3 regions of the Paenibacillus sp. FSL H8-0175 genome follow, and region 1 is predicted to be linked to each of the others. Evidence: a T-box and tRNA genes for the amino acid it is inferred to sense, from the RefSeq annotation. Region 1 holds a T-box; the other regions hold tRNA genes.
The links. A T-box is a leader RNA that pairs with one kind of tRNA and senses whether it is charged. The one in region 1 lies ahead of metG (methionine--tRNA ligase), so its partner is inferred to be a tRNA-Met.
Positions count from the first base shown of each region.

Region 2: it has a tRNA-Met gene. The T-box ahead of metG (methionine--tRNA ligase) is inferred to sense a tRNA for this amino acid. The anticodon was not compared.
Region 3: it has a tRNA-Met gene. The T-box ahead of metG (methionine--tRNA ligase) is inferred to sense a tRNA for this amino acid. The anticodon was not compared.

Region 1 is NZ_CP150299.1:4,235,150-4,238,398, forward strand. It holds gene MHH46_RS18765 (LysR family transcriptional regulator) at 1-387, shown strand, start outside; gene metG (methionine--tRNA ligase) at 397-2,043, opposite strand; T-box leader at 2,086-2,347, opposite strand; gene MHH46_RS18775 (DUF4362 domain-containing protein) at 2,473-2,937, shown strand; gene htpG (molecular chaperone HtpG) at 2,999-3,249, opposite strand, start outside.
Region 2 is NZ_CP150299.1:6,213,984-6,217,232, forward strand. It holds gene MHH46_RS27460 (AraC family transcriptional regulator) at 1-291, shown strand, start outside; tRNA gene MHH46_RS27465 (tRNA-Leu) at 428-506, opposite strand; tRNA gene MHH46_RS27470 (tRNA-Cys) at 521-594, opposite strand; tRNA gene MHH46_RS27475 (tRNA-Gly) at 604-678, opposite strand; tRNA gene MHH46_RS27480 (tRNA-Gln) at 685-759, opposite strand; tRNA gene MHH46_RS27485 (tRNA-His) at 779-854, opposite strand; tRNA gene MHH46_RS27490 (tRNA-His) at 898-973, opposite strand; tRNA gene MHH46_RS27495 (tRNA-Trp) at 997-1,070, opposite strand; tRNA gene MHH46_RS27500 (tRNA-Tyr) at 1,077-1,162, opposite strand; tRNA gene MHH46_RS27505 (tRNA-Thr) at 1,168-1,243, opposite strand; tRNA gene MHH46_RS27510 (tRNA-Phe) at 1,272-1,347, opposite strand; tRNA gene MHH46_RS27515 (tRNA-Asp) at 1,358-1,435, opposite strand; tRNA gene MHH46_RS27520 (tRNA-Met) at 1,461-1,537, opposite strand; tRNA gene MHH46_RS27525 (tRNA-Val) at 1,555-1,630, opposite strand; tRNA gene MHH46_RS27530 (tRNA-Glu) at 1,686-1,760, opposite strand; tRNA gene MHH46_RS27535 (tRNA-Ser) at 1,779-1,871, opposite strand; tRNA gene MHH46_RS27540 (tRNA-Asn) at 1,875-1,950, opposite strand; rRNA gene MHH46_RS27545 (23S ribosomal RNA) at 2,011-3,249, opposite strand, start outside.
Region 3 is NZ_CP150299.1:1,001,739-1,004,987, forward strand. It holds rRNA gene MHH46_RS04285 (23S ribosomal RNA) at 1-905, shown strand, start outside; rRNA gene rrf (5S ribosomal RNA) at 1,051-1,167, shown strand; tRNA gene MHH46_RS04295 (tRNA-Ile) at 1,225-1,301, shown strand; tRNA gene MHH46_RS04300 (tRNA-Asn) at 1,305-1,380, shown strand; tRNA gene MHH46_RS04305 (tRNA-Ser) at 1,386-1,478, shown strand; tRNA gene MHH46_RS04310 (tRNA-Glu) at 1,494-1,565, shown strand; tRNA gene MHH46_RS04315 (tRNA-Val) at 1,572-1,647, shown strand; tRNA gene MHH46_RS04320 (tRNA-Met) at 1,662-1,738, shown strand; tRNA gene MHH46_RS04325 (tRNA-Met) at 1,810-1,886, shown strand; tRNA gene MHH46_RS04330 (tRNA-Asp) at 1,912-1,989, shown strand; tRNA gene MHH46_RS04335 (tRNA-Gln) at 2,006-2,080, shown strand; tRNA gene MHH46_RS04340 (tRNA-Lys) at 2,088-2,163, shown strand; tRNA gene MHH46_RS04345 (tRNA-Leu) at 2,179-2,263, shown strand; tRNA gene MHH46_RS04350 (tRNA-Gly) at 2,271-2,345, shown strand; tRNA gene MHH46_RS04355 (tRNA-Arg) at 2,356-2,432, shown strand; tRNA gene MHH46_RS04360 (tRNA-Pro) at 2,465-2,538, shown strand; tRNA gene MHH46_RS04365 (tRNA-Gly) at 2,551-2,621, shown strand; gene MHH46_RS04370 (YdeI/OmpD-associated family protein) at 2,723-3,187, shown strand.

The DNA of each region.
Region 1 (3,249 bases):
GCTGAACCTATGATTGCCGTAATGACACCTGAGTATGACTGGAAAACGGATGAAACCTTTATTGAGATCGGTGAGCTAAAGGATAAGCCGCTTATTATCTACCGCCGTTTTGAGCAGCTTATCCGGGAAACATGTCTTGAGAACGGCTTTGATCCGCTGATTTTCTGTATGAATGATGATGCTAGAACAACACTGCTCTGGGCAAACGCTGGTCTTGGCATTGGAATCATCCCCAAATCCGCTTTCGAATTAACGAGTAACCGTAATTTGGTATATAAAGAAATCAGTAGTGAATCACTACGCACGCGGGTCGCCGCCGTCTGGATTAAGGATAAATACTTATCATCATTGGCTTCCAAGTTTATTGAAAGCTTCAGGAATGGATAAATACCAGCTCTATTTATTCACTTGCTGTTGATCTAGCCTATCCTCTTCTTCTTTAATACGGCTAATATCAATTCGTTCAAACAATAATTGTAAATCAGTAACCTGTTGGTAAGGGGGCACCGAGCAAGGCTGCCAATTCGGTAGTTCTAACGACAGGAACCCCCTGATCTTGTCACAAGAGAACGGCAGAAACGGATGCAACAAATTCGCTAAGTTCGCAATAATCTGCACACATGTGTATATTGCAGAATCACAAGAAACCTGATCCTCTTTTATCTGTATCCATGGTTTTTGCAGATCGAAATACTGGTTTGCCTTGCGCACATAAGAAAAAATAAACTCCAGCGCATCTTTTAGATTCCCAGCCTCAATAAGCCGTCCTGATTCCAGATACAAGAGGTCGATATTGTCCTTCCACCCCTTATCTAATTGCCCATTTGGCACTTTCCCTTCATAAAACTTATCTACAAAAGCCAATGAACGGTTCACAAAGTTACCAAATGCTCCAAGCAGCTCTCCATTATGGCTATAAATAAACTCTCTCCAGGAAAAATCCGTGTCCCGCTTCTCAGGTCCATTGGCAATTAAGAAATAACGAATAGAATCTGGCTGATACCGCTCTAAAATATCAGGTACCCAGACCGCCCAATTTCGGCTAGTGGAGAATTTCTGCCCTTCAAGGGTTAAATATTCGCTAGATATAATCCTGTCCGGTAAATGCAGACCTCCTGCTCCTAATAACACAGCCGGCCATATTAAAGTGTGAAAAGGAATATTGTCTTTACCATGCACATAATAAGCGGTAATCGCCCCTTTTTCCTCTAACCAAAAATCCTCCCAGCTTCCTCCGGACTGTGCAGCCCACTGCTTACTGGCTGATAAATAACCACTTACCGCCTCAATCCAAACATAAATTTTTTTATCTTCAAATCCAGCCACAGGAACATCTACACCCCAAGACAAGTCTCTTGTTACCGCGCGGTCCTGCAGCTCTTCTTGTAAATAACGTTTGGTCAGTTTTATAGCGTTTTCTCTCCAAAATTGTGCTTCCTCTACATATTCCGTTAATTCAGACTGAAAATTAGATAAGCTAAGATAATAATGTTCTGTCGGCCTTTCTGTTGGTGTATTCCCACATAATTTGCAGACTCTGTCTAACAAATCGGCAGGATCTAGAATCGTAGAACAATAATCACATTGATCCCCTCGCGCCCGCTCACCACATACCGGACAAGTCCCTTCCACATATCTGTCTGGCAAAAAGCGCTGATCCACCTCGCAGTAACATTGCGCAATGGTTTTTTTATATAAATGACCATTCTCTAGCAGCTTTGTAAACAACGCTTGCACAACCTTATGATGCTGCTGTTGATCCGTTCGAGTATATAGATCATAACTAAATCCCAGCTGTTCAAAACACTTCAGAAACTCTTCATGATATCTGCTTGCAAAAGCTCCCGGCGTAATCCCTTCATTCGCAGCCTGAACTGCTACGGGTGTGCCATGGCAATCACTGCCTGATACATATAATACGTTATCCCCTTTGGAGCGAAAATATCGTGCCAGCACATCCCCAGGCAACACACTTGATAATCTCCCCAGATGTAAAGATCCATTCGCATACGGCCAAGCGCCACCTATAAACACATTACTCATTAACCTTCTCCTCCTTTTTTAGACAACAAAAAACTCCCATCCACAAAGGACGAGAGTTCTACTCACGTGTTACCACCTAATTTTATAAATGCCTCATGACATTTACCTCTTCAGGTACGACGTTAATTAACGTTTATACCCTAGCACTGTAACGGATGCAGGTTCCGGCGCAGCCTACAACCCATAAGGTTTCGATGCGCAGCTCTGAGACCATATTCCCAAGGGTTTTCTTTACTCCTTTTCAGCGACCGGAGCTCTCTGTTGAAAGAATTGCCGTGGTACTCTTTCTCTTCTTTGCTTTTACATATTCAAGTTAGAGAAAATAATACTCAATTTGTTGTTTATTGTCAATGTGAAACATCAAGCTCTCTGTAACTTTTCCAGTTAATCTCCGTCTTTTATATAAATACGTTACAAGGAGGTCCCTCAGTGAAAAAAGTAAATTTGCTAACACTCTCTGTTCTTTTACTAGCAGGAGTATGGGGTTGTTCCGATCATAAAGTTAATTCTGTTCCCAAAAGTGAACCCTATACTTCCAAAGAAGCCATCAGTAGAGGGGATATTGTTTCTTTTGAAAAAGTGTACAACCTCGATAAATTCGAGAAATTTATAACTAATCTCTCCAGCAAAAAAGCAGACAATATACGCGTTACAAGTTACACAGATGAAGGCGATCCCATATTTAAGGATTTAAAATTTGACGGTAACGTGATTAATTACAGCTATGATACTTCTAATGATGCATTCGGTGGAAGCAACACAGGAGTCAGAACCGATACCTGCTCCGAAGTGACTAGTAAAAAAAGCACACAAGGTGAAATTATCTATTCGATCAGCGGTTGCACAAATAATGCCTCTGAAATTGATTACTACCTTTTTCGCACAACAAAATGAAATACTGAAATAAAAAAGACCACCCAATCATAATACAATTGGATGGTCTCTGTACTTCATATTATTTCATGATTTTGCAAATATCATTGGTGAATTGAACAGGATCACTAACCTGTAGACCTTCGATCAACAGGGCTTGGTTGTACAGCAGGTTCGTGTATAAACCGAGCTTTTCTTTGTCGTTCTCTGCTGCCGCCTTCAAGGACTGGAACACTTCGTGATGGATGTTGATTTCGAGTACCTTATCCGCTTGCACCTCTTGACCATTCGGCATCGATTTCAGGATTTTTTCCATCTCGATTGTCAGTTCAC
Region 2 (3,249 bases), 2.0 Mb from region 1:
AATGAGCATTATCGCCATAAATTGTCCGTCGAAACACTATCAGAAATGTCCGGATATAGTTACGATCGTTTTCGCCATCTATTTAAAGAACGTTTCGGGTCTTCACCCCTGCGGTATTTGCTGTTAAAACGCCTGGATTATGCAAAATCTCTATTACGTCATACTCAGATGCAAATCTCTGAAGTATCTGCTGCTGCAGGTTTTGTGAACGATGCCCAATTCTGCAATATGTTCAAACGAGAAATAGGTCTTACCCCGCGAGCATTCCGCATTAATAATCAATCAGGTTAATCACTAATCAGATTAAAAAAAGCCGTTGAAATAGAGAAACTCTCTATTCAACGGCTTACTGCTGTAAACCCAAGGACATAAAGAAAAAAGGTTTGTAAGATTGCTTATAAAAGCATTCTTACAAACCTTTTTAAGATACCGGCGAGAGGACTCGAACCTCCACGGTTTCCCACTCGATTTTGAGTCGAGCGCGTCTGCCATTCCGCCACGCCGGCACATATGAACTAAATGGAGGCGCCACCCAGATTTGAACTGGGGATAAAGCTTTTGCAGAGCTTTGCCTTACCACTTGGCTATGGCGCCATGAAAACTTGGAGCGGACGACGGGAATCGAACCCGCGACCCTCGCCTTGGCAAGGCGATGCTCTACCGCTGAGCCACGTCCGCATAAAATGGCTGGGGATATAGGATTCGAACCTATGAGTGACGGAGTCAAAGTCCGTTGCCTTACCGCTTGGCTAATCCCCAATAACATTTTAAAATAAAATGGGGCGACTGATGGGTCTCGAACCCACGAATGCCGGAACCACAATCCGGTGCGTTAACCCCTTCGCCACAGTCGCCATATTAAGTTGATATTGTTGCCATTATTCATTTTAAAGTAAATGGGGCGGCCGATGGGTCTCGAACCCACGAATGCCGGAACCACAATCCGGTGCGTTAACCCCTTCGCCACGGCCGCCATATTAAACTTTAGAAAGAACTTGGCAGGGGCAGCAGGAATTGAACCCACACCAACGGTTTTGGAGACCGTTGTTCTACCTTTAAACTATGCCCCTAAAAACTGGTGGAGGATGATGGATTCGAACCACCGAACACTCACGTGAGCAGATTTACAGTCTGATGCGTTTGGCCACTTCGCTAATCCTCCAAGGATGGTGCCGGCGAGAGGACTTGAACCCCCAACCTACTGATTACAAGTCAGTTGCTCTACCAATTGAGCTACACCGGCATGGCACTCATTCTTTTGTGATGATAAATGGTGGCTCGGGACGGAATCGAACCGCCGACACGAGGATTTTCAGTCCTCTGCTCTACCGACTGAGCTACCGAGCCATGATGAAAATGGCGGAACCGACGGGATTCGAACCCGCGATCTCCTGCGTGACAGGCAGGCATGTTAGGCCAACTACACCACGGTTCCAAAAGATATAATTGCTTAAGTTAATTGGTTGCGGGGGCAGGATTTGAACCTGCGGCCTTCGGGTTATGAGCCCGACGAGCTACCGGGCTGCTCCACCCCGCGTCAGTAAGAAAATGTTATGGTGGAGGCTGAGGGGATCGAACCCCCGACCCTCTGCTTGTAAGGCAGATGCTCTCCCAGCTGAGCTAAGCCTCCATAAACAACAATTGTTATTGTACCAAAGTCCACTAGGATAAATCAAGTGAAAATTTGGTGACCCGTATGGGATTCGAACCCATGTTACCTCCGTGAAAGGGAGGTGTCTTAACCCCTTGACCAACGGGCCATACTAATTAAAAATTTGTGGCGGAGAGAGAGGGATTCGAACCCTCGAGACGCTTGTGGCGCCTACACGATTTCCAATCGTGCTCCTTCGGCCAAACTCGGACACCTCTCCATATGGCTCCCCGAACAGGACTCGAACCTGTGACAACTCGATTAACAGTCGAGTGCTCTACCAACTGAGCTATCAGGGAATATTCATACCAGGCTTGATGCCTGAAAACTGAATCCGAAACGAATTTGCATTCTAAGTATAGGATAAGCCCTCGACCGATTAGTATTGGTCAGCTCCATGCATTGCTGCACTTCCACCTCCAACCTATCTACCTCGTCGTCTTCAAGGGGTCTTACTAATTGGGAAATCTCATCTTGAGGGGGGCTTCACGCTTAGATGCTTTCAGCGCTTATCCCGTCCGTACGTAGCTACCCAGCCATGCTCCTGGCGGAACAACTGGTGCACCAGCGGTACGTCCATCCCGGTCCTCTCGTACTAAGGACAGCTCCTCTCAAATTTCCTGCGCCCACGACAGATAGGGACCGAACTGTCTCACGACGTTCTGAACCCAGCTCGCGTACCGCTTTAATGGGCGAACAGCCCAACCCTTGGGACCTACTTCAGCCCCAGGATGCGATGAGCCGACATCGAGGTGCCAAACCTCCCCGTCGATGTGGACTCTTGGGGGAGATAAGCCTGTTATCCCCAGGGTAGCTTTTATCCGTTGAGCGATGGCCCTTCCATGCGGTACCACCGGATCACTAAGTCCGACTTTCGTCCCTGCTCGACTTGTAGGTCTCGCAGTCAAGCTCCCTTATGCCTTTGCACTCTGCGAATGATTTCCAACCATTCTGAGGGAACCTTGGAACGCCTCCGTTACTCTTTAGGAGGCGACCGCCCCAGTCAAACTGCCCGCCTGACACGGTCCCCGTACCCGATAAGGGTACTAGGTTAGAACCTAGATACGATCAGGGTGGTATCCCAACGGCGCCTCCACCGAAGCTTGCGCTCCGATTTCTACGGCTCCCACCTATCCTGTACAGATCGTACCCAAATTCAATATCAAGCTGCAGTAAAGCTCCATGGGGTCTTTCCGTCTTGTCGCGGGTAACCTGCATCTTCACAGGTATTAAAATTTCACCGGATCTCTCGTTGAGACAGCGCCCAAGTCGTTACGCCATTCGTGCGGGTCAGAATTTACCTGACAAGGAATTTCGCTACCTTAGGACCGTTATAGTTACGGCCGCCGTTTACTGGGGCTTCGGTTCATAGCTTCGGGTTACCCCTAACCACTCCCCTTAACCTTCCAGCACCGGGCAGGCGTCAGCCCGTATACTTCGCCTTGCGGCTTCGCACAGACCTGTGTTTTTGCTAAACAGTCGCTTGGGCCTTTTCACTGCGGCCCCCTCGTGCTATTCACACTACCGGGGCACCCCTTCTCCCGAAGTTACGGGGTCATTTTGCCGAGTTCCTTAACGAGAGTTCTTCCGCGCGCCTT
Region 3 (3,249 bases), 3.2 Mb from region 1:
GCGCTGTCTCAACGAGAGATCCGGTGAAATTTTAATACCTGTGAAGATGCAGGTTACCCGCGACAAGACGGAAAGACCCCATGGAGCTTTACTGCAGCTTGATATTGAATTTGGGTACGATCTGTACAGGATAGGTGGGAGCCGTAGAAATCGGAGCGCAAGCTTCGGTGGAGGCGCCGTTGGGATACCACCCTGATCGTATCTAGGTTCTAACCTAGTACCCTTACCGGGTACGGGGACCGTGTCAGGCGGGCAGTTTGACTGGGGCGGTCGCCTCCTAAAGAGTAACGGAGGCGTTCCAAGGTTCCCTCAGAATGGTTGGAAATCATTCGCAGAGTGCAAAGGCATAAGGGAGCTTGACTGCGAGACCTACAAGTCGAGCAGGGACGAAAGTCGGACTTAGTGATCCGGTGGTACCGCATGGAAGGGCCATCGCTCAACGGATAAAAGCTACCCTGGGGATAACAGGCTTATCTCCCCCAAGAGTCCACATCGACGGGGAGGTTTGGCACCTCGATGTCGGCTCATCGCATCCTGGGGCTGAAGTAGGTCCCAAGGGTTGGGCTGTTCGCCCATTAAAGCGGTACGCGAGCTGGGTTCAGAACGTCGTGAGACAGTTCGGTCCCTATCTGTCGTGGGCGCAGGAAATTTGAGAGGAGCTGTCCTTAGTACGAGAGGACCGGGATGGACGTACCGCTGGTGCACCAGTTGTTCCGCCAGGAGCATGGCTGGGTAGCTACGTACGGACGGGATAAGCGCTGAAAGCATCTAAGCGTGAAGCCCCCCTCAAGATGAGATTTCCCAATTAGTAAGACCCCTTGAAGACGACGAGGTAGATAGGTTGGAGGTGGAAGTGCAGCAATGCATGGAGCTGACCAATACTAATCGGTCGAGGGCTTATCCTAAAAATACCCCAAAAAGTGAAGAAAAGGCTGCGAAGCTAATTCCGAATACTTTCCGGGGGCCCCGAAGAGATGACGGGCGACGCAAATTCAATTCGGATTCAGTTTTCAGGCGATTAAGCCTGAGCATTTACGCTGTAAATGCCCGTTTGGTGGCGATAGCGGAGGGGTTCCACACGTACCCATCCCGAACACGACCGTTAAGCCCTCCAGCGCCGATGGTACTTGGACCGAAGGGTCCTGGGAGAGTAGGACGCCGCCAAGCGGACAACCACATTACCCGTGGTATTTTTTTTGCCCTTAATATTAATATGTCTTAGAAGGGCCTTTAGCTCAGCTGGTTAGAGCGCACCCCTGATAAGGGTGAGGTCGGTGGTTCGAGTCCACTAAGGCCCACCATATTCCCTGATAGCTCAGTTGGTAGAGCACTCGACTGTTAATCGAGTTGTCACAGGTTCGAGTCCTGTTCGGGGAGCCATTTATGGAGAGGTGTCCGAGTTTGGCCGAAGGAGCACGATTGGAAATCGTGTAGGCGCCACAAGCGTCTCGAGGGTTCGAATCCCTCTCTCTCCGCCATAAAATTATTAGCATGGCCCGTTGGTCAAGGGGTTAAGACACCTCCCTTTCACGGAGGTAACATGGGTTCGAATCCCATACGGGTCATATCATGGAGGCTTAGCTCAGCTGGGAGAGCATCTGCCTTACAAGCAGAGGGTCGGGGGTTCGATCCCCTCAGCCTCCACCATTTTTTTTCACTGACGCGGGGTGGAGCAGCCCGGTAGCTCGTCGGGCTCATAACCCGAAGGTCGCAGGTTCAAGTCCTGCCCCCGCAACCAATTTACTCTTATACATTATGTTTAGGGATAAGCTGGTATGGTGAAAATGAATAGTATATACTAATTAATGACGCGGGGTGGAGCAGCCCGGTAGCTCGTCGGGCTCATAACCCGAAGGCCGCAGGTTCAAATCCTGCCCCCGCAACCAATTTACACTTATGCATTATGTCTATGGAACCGTGGTGTAGTTGGCCTAACATGCCTGCCTGTCACGCAGGAGATCGCGGGTTCGAATCCCGTCGGTTCCGCCATTTAGTTAATTATTATTGGGGATTAGCCAAGCGGTAAGGCAACGGACTTTGACTCCGTCATGCATAGGTTCAAATCCTATATCCCCAGCCATTTATGAGAGCCATTAGCTCAGTTGGTAGAGCACCTGACTTTTAATCAGGGTGTCGAAGGTTCGAGTCCTTCATGGCTCACCATTTTCTTTAAAGTGTGCGCGTGTGGCGGAATTGGCAGACGCACCAGACTTAGGATCTGGCGTTTCACGACGTGGGGGTTCGAGTCCCTTCACGCGCACCATGTTTTTGCGGACGTGGCTCAGCGGTAGAGCATCGCCTTGCCAAGGCGAGGGTCGCGGGTTCGATTCCCGTCGTCCGCTCCATATAGATTTTGCGCCCTTAGCTCAGCTGGATAGAGCGTTTGACTACGAATCAAAAGGCCGGGAGTTCGAATCTCTCAGGGCGCGCCATTTTTATTACTAAGCAGTTATAGTATTGTTAACGGGATGTAGCTCAGCTTGGTAGAGCACCTGGTTTGGGACCAGGGGGTCGCATGTTCAAATCGTGTCATCCCGATTTTATACCTTTGCGGGTGTAGTTCAATGGTAGAACTTCAGCCTTCCAAGCTGATAGCGTGGGTTCGATTCCCATCACCCGCTTATAAAGAGAAACACCTGCCGGTATTAGGCGGGTGTTTTTTTGTATAGTTAAGCACGTATGGATACAATAGGAACTAGAGATTTTATTTGAGGAGGGGCCAATGTTTGAATTTGAAGCAAGGTTAGTCAGACCAGATACGAATGGGAGTTGGACATATCTTACGGTTCCTTTTGACGCTGAACAAATATATGAAACTAAATCAAGGATACAAGTTAAAGGAAGCCTGAATGACATTCCCTATAAAGGAACACTCATGCCGCATGGTAATGGGAAACATTTTATGGTCGTGAAAAAAGAACTGCGAGACTTAGCCCATGCTCAACCTGGAGATATAGTACGGGTGACAATGGAACAAGATCATCAATTGCGAGAGATAGAAGCTCCAGAAGATTTTCTGGACGCACTAAGCAGCAATGAGCAGGCAGAGGTGTATTATAACAGCTTGGCTTATTCCTATCGGAAGGAATATGTGAGCTGGATCGAAGGGGCGAAAAGACCGGAAACCAGAGCAGCAAGGATCCAGAAGTCAGTTAATAAGCTGGAAGAAGGTTTGAGGCTTAAATAATAGAACAGCGTCCTCCTCCTTAATATCTGGAAAGGGACGCTGCTGTAGCGGGTATATAAGGG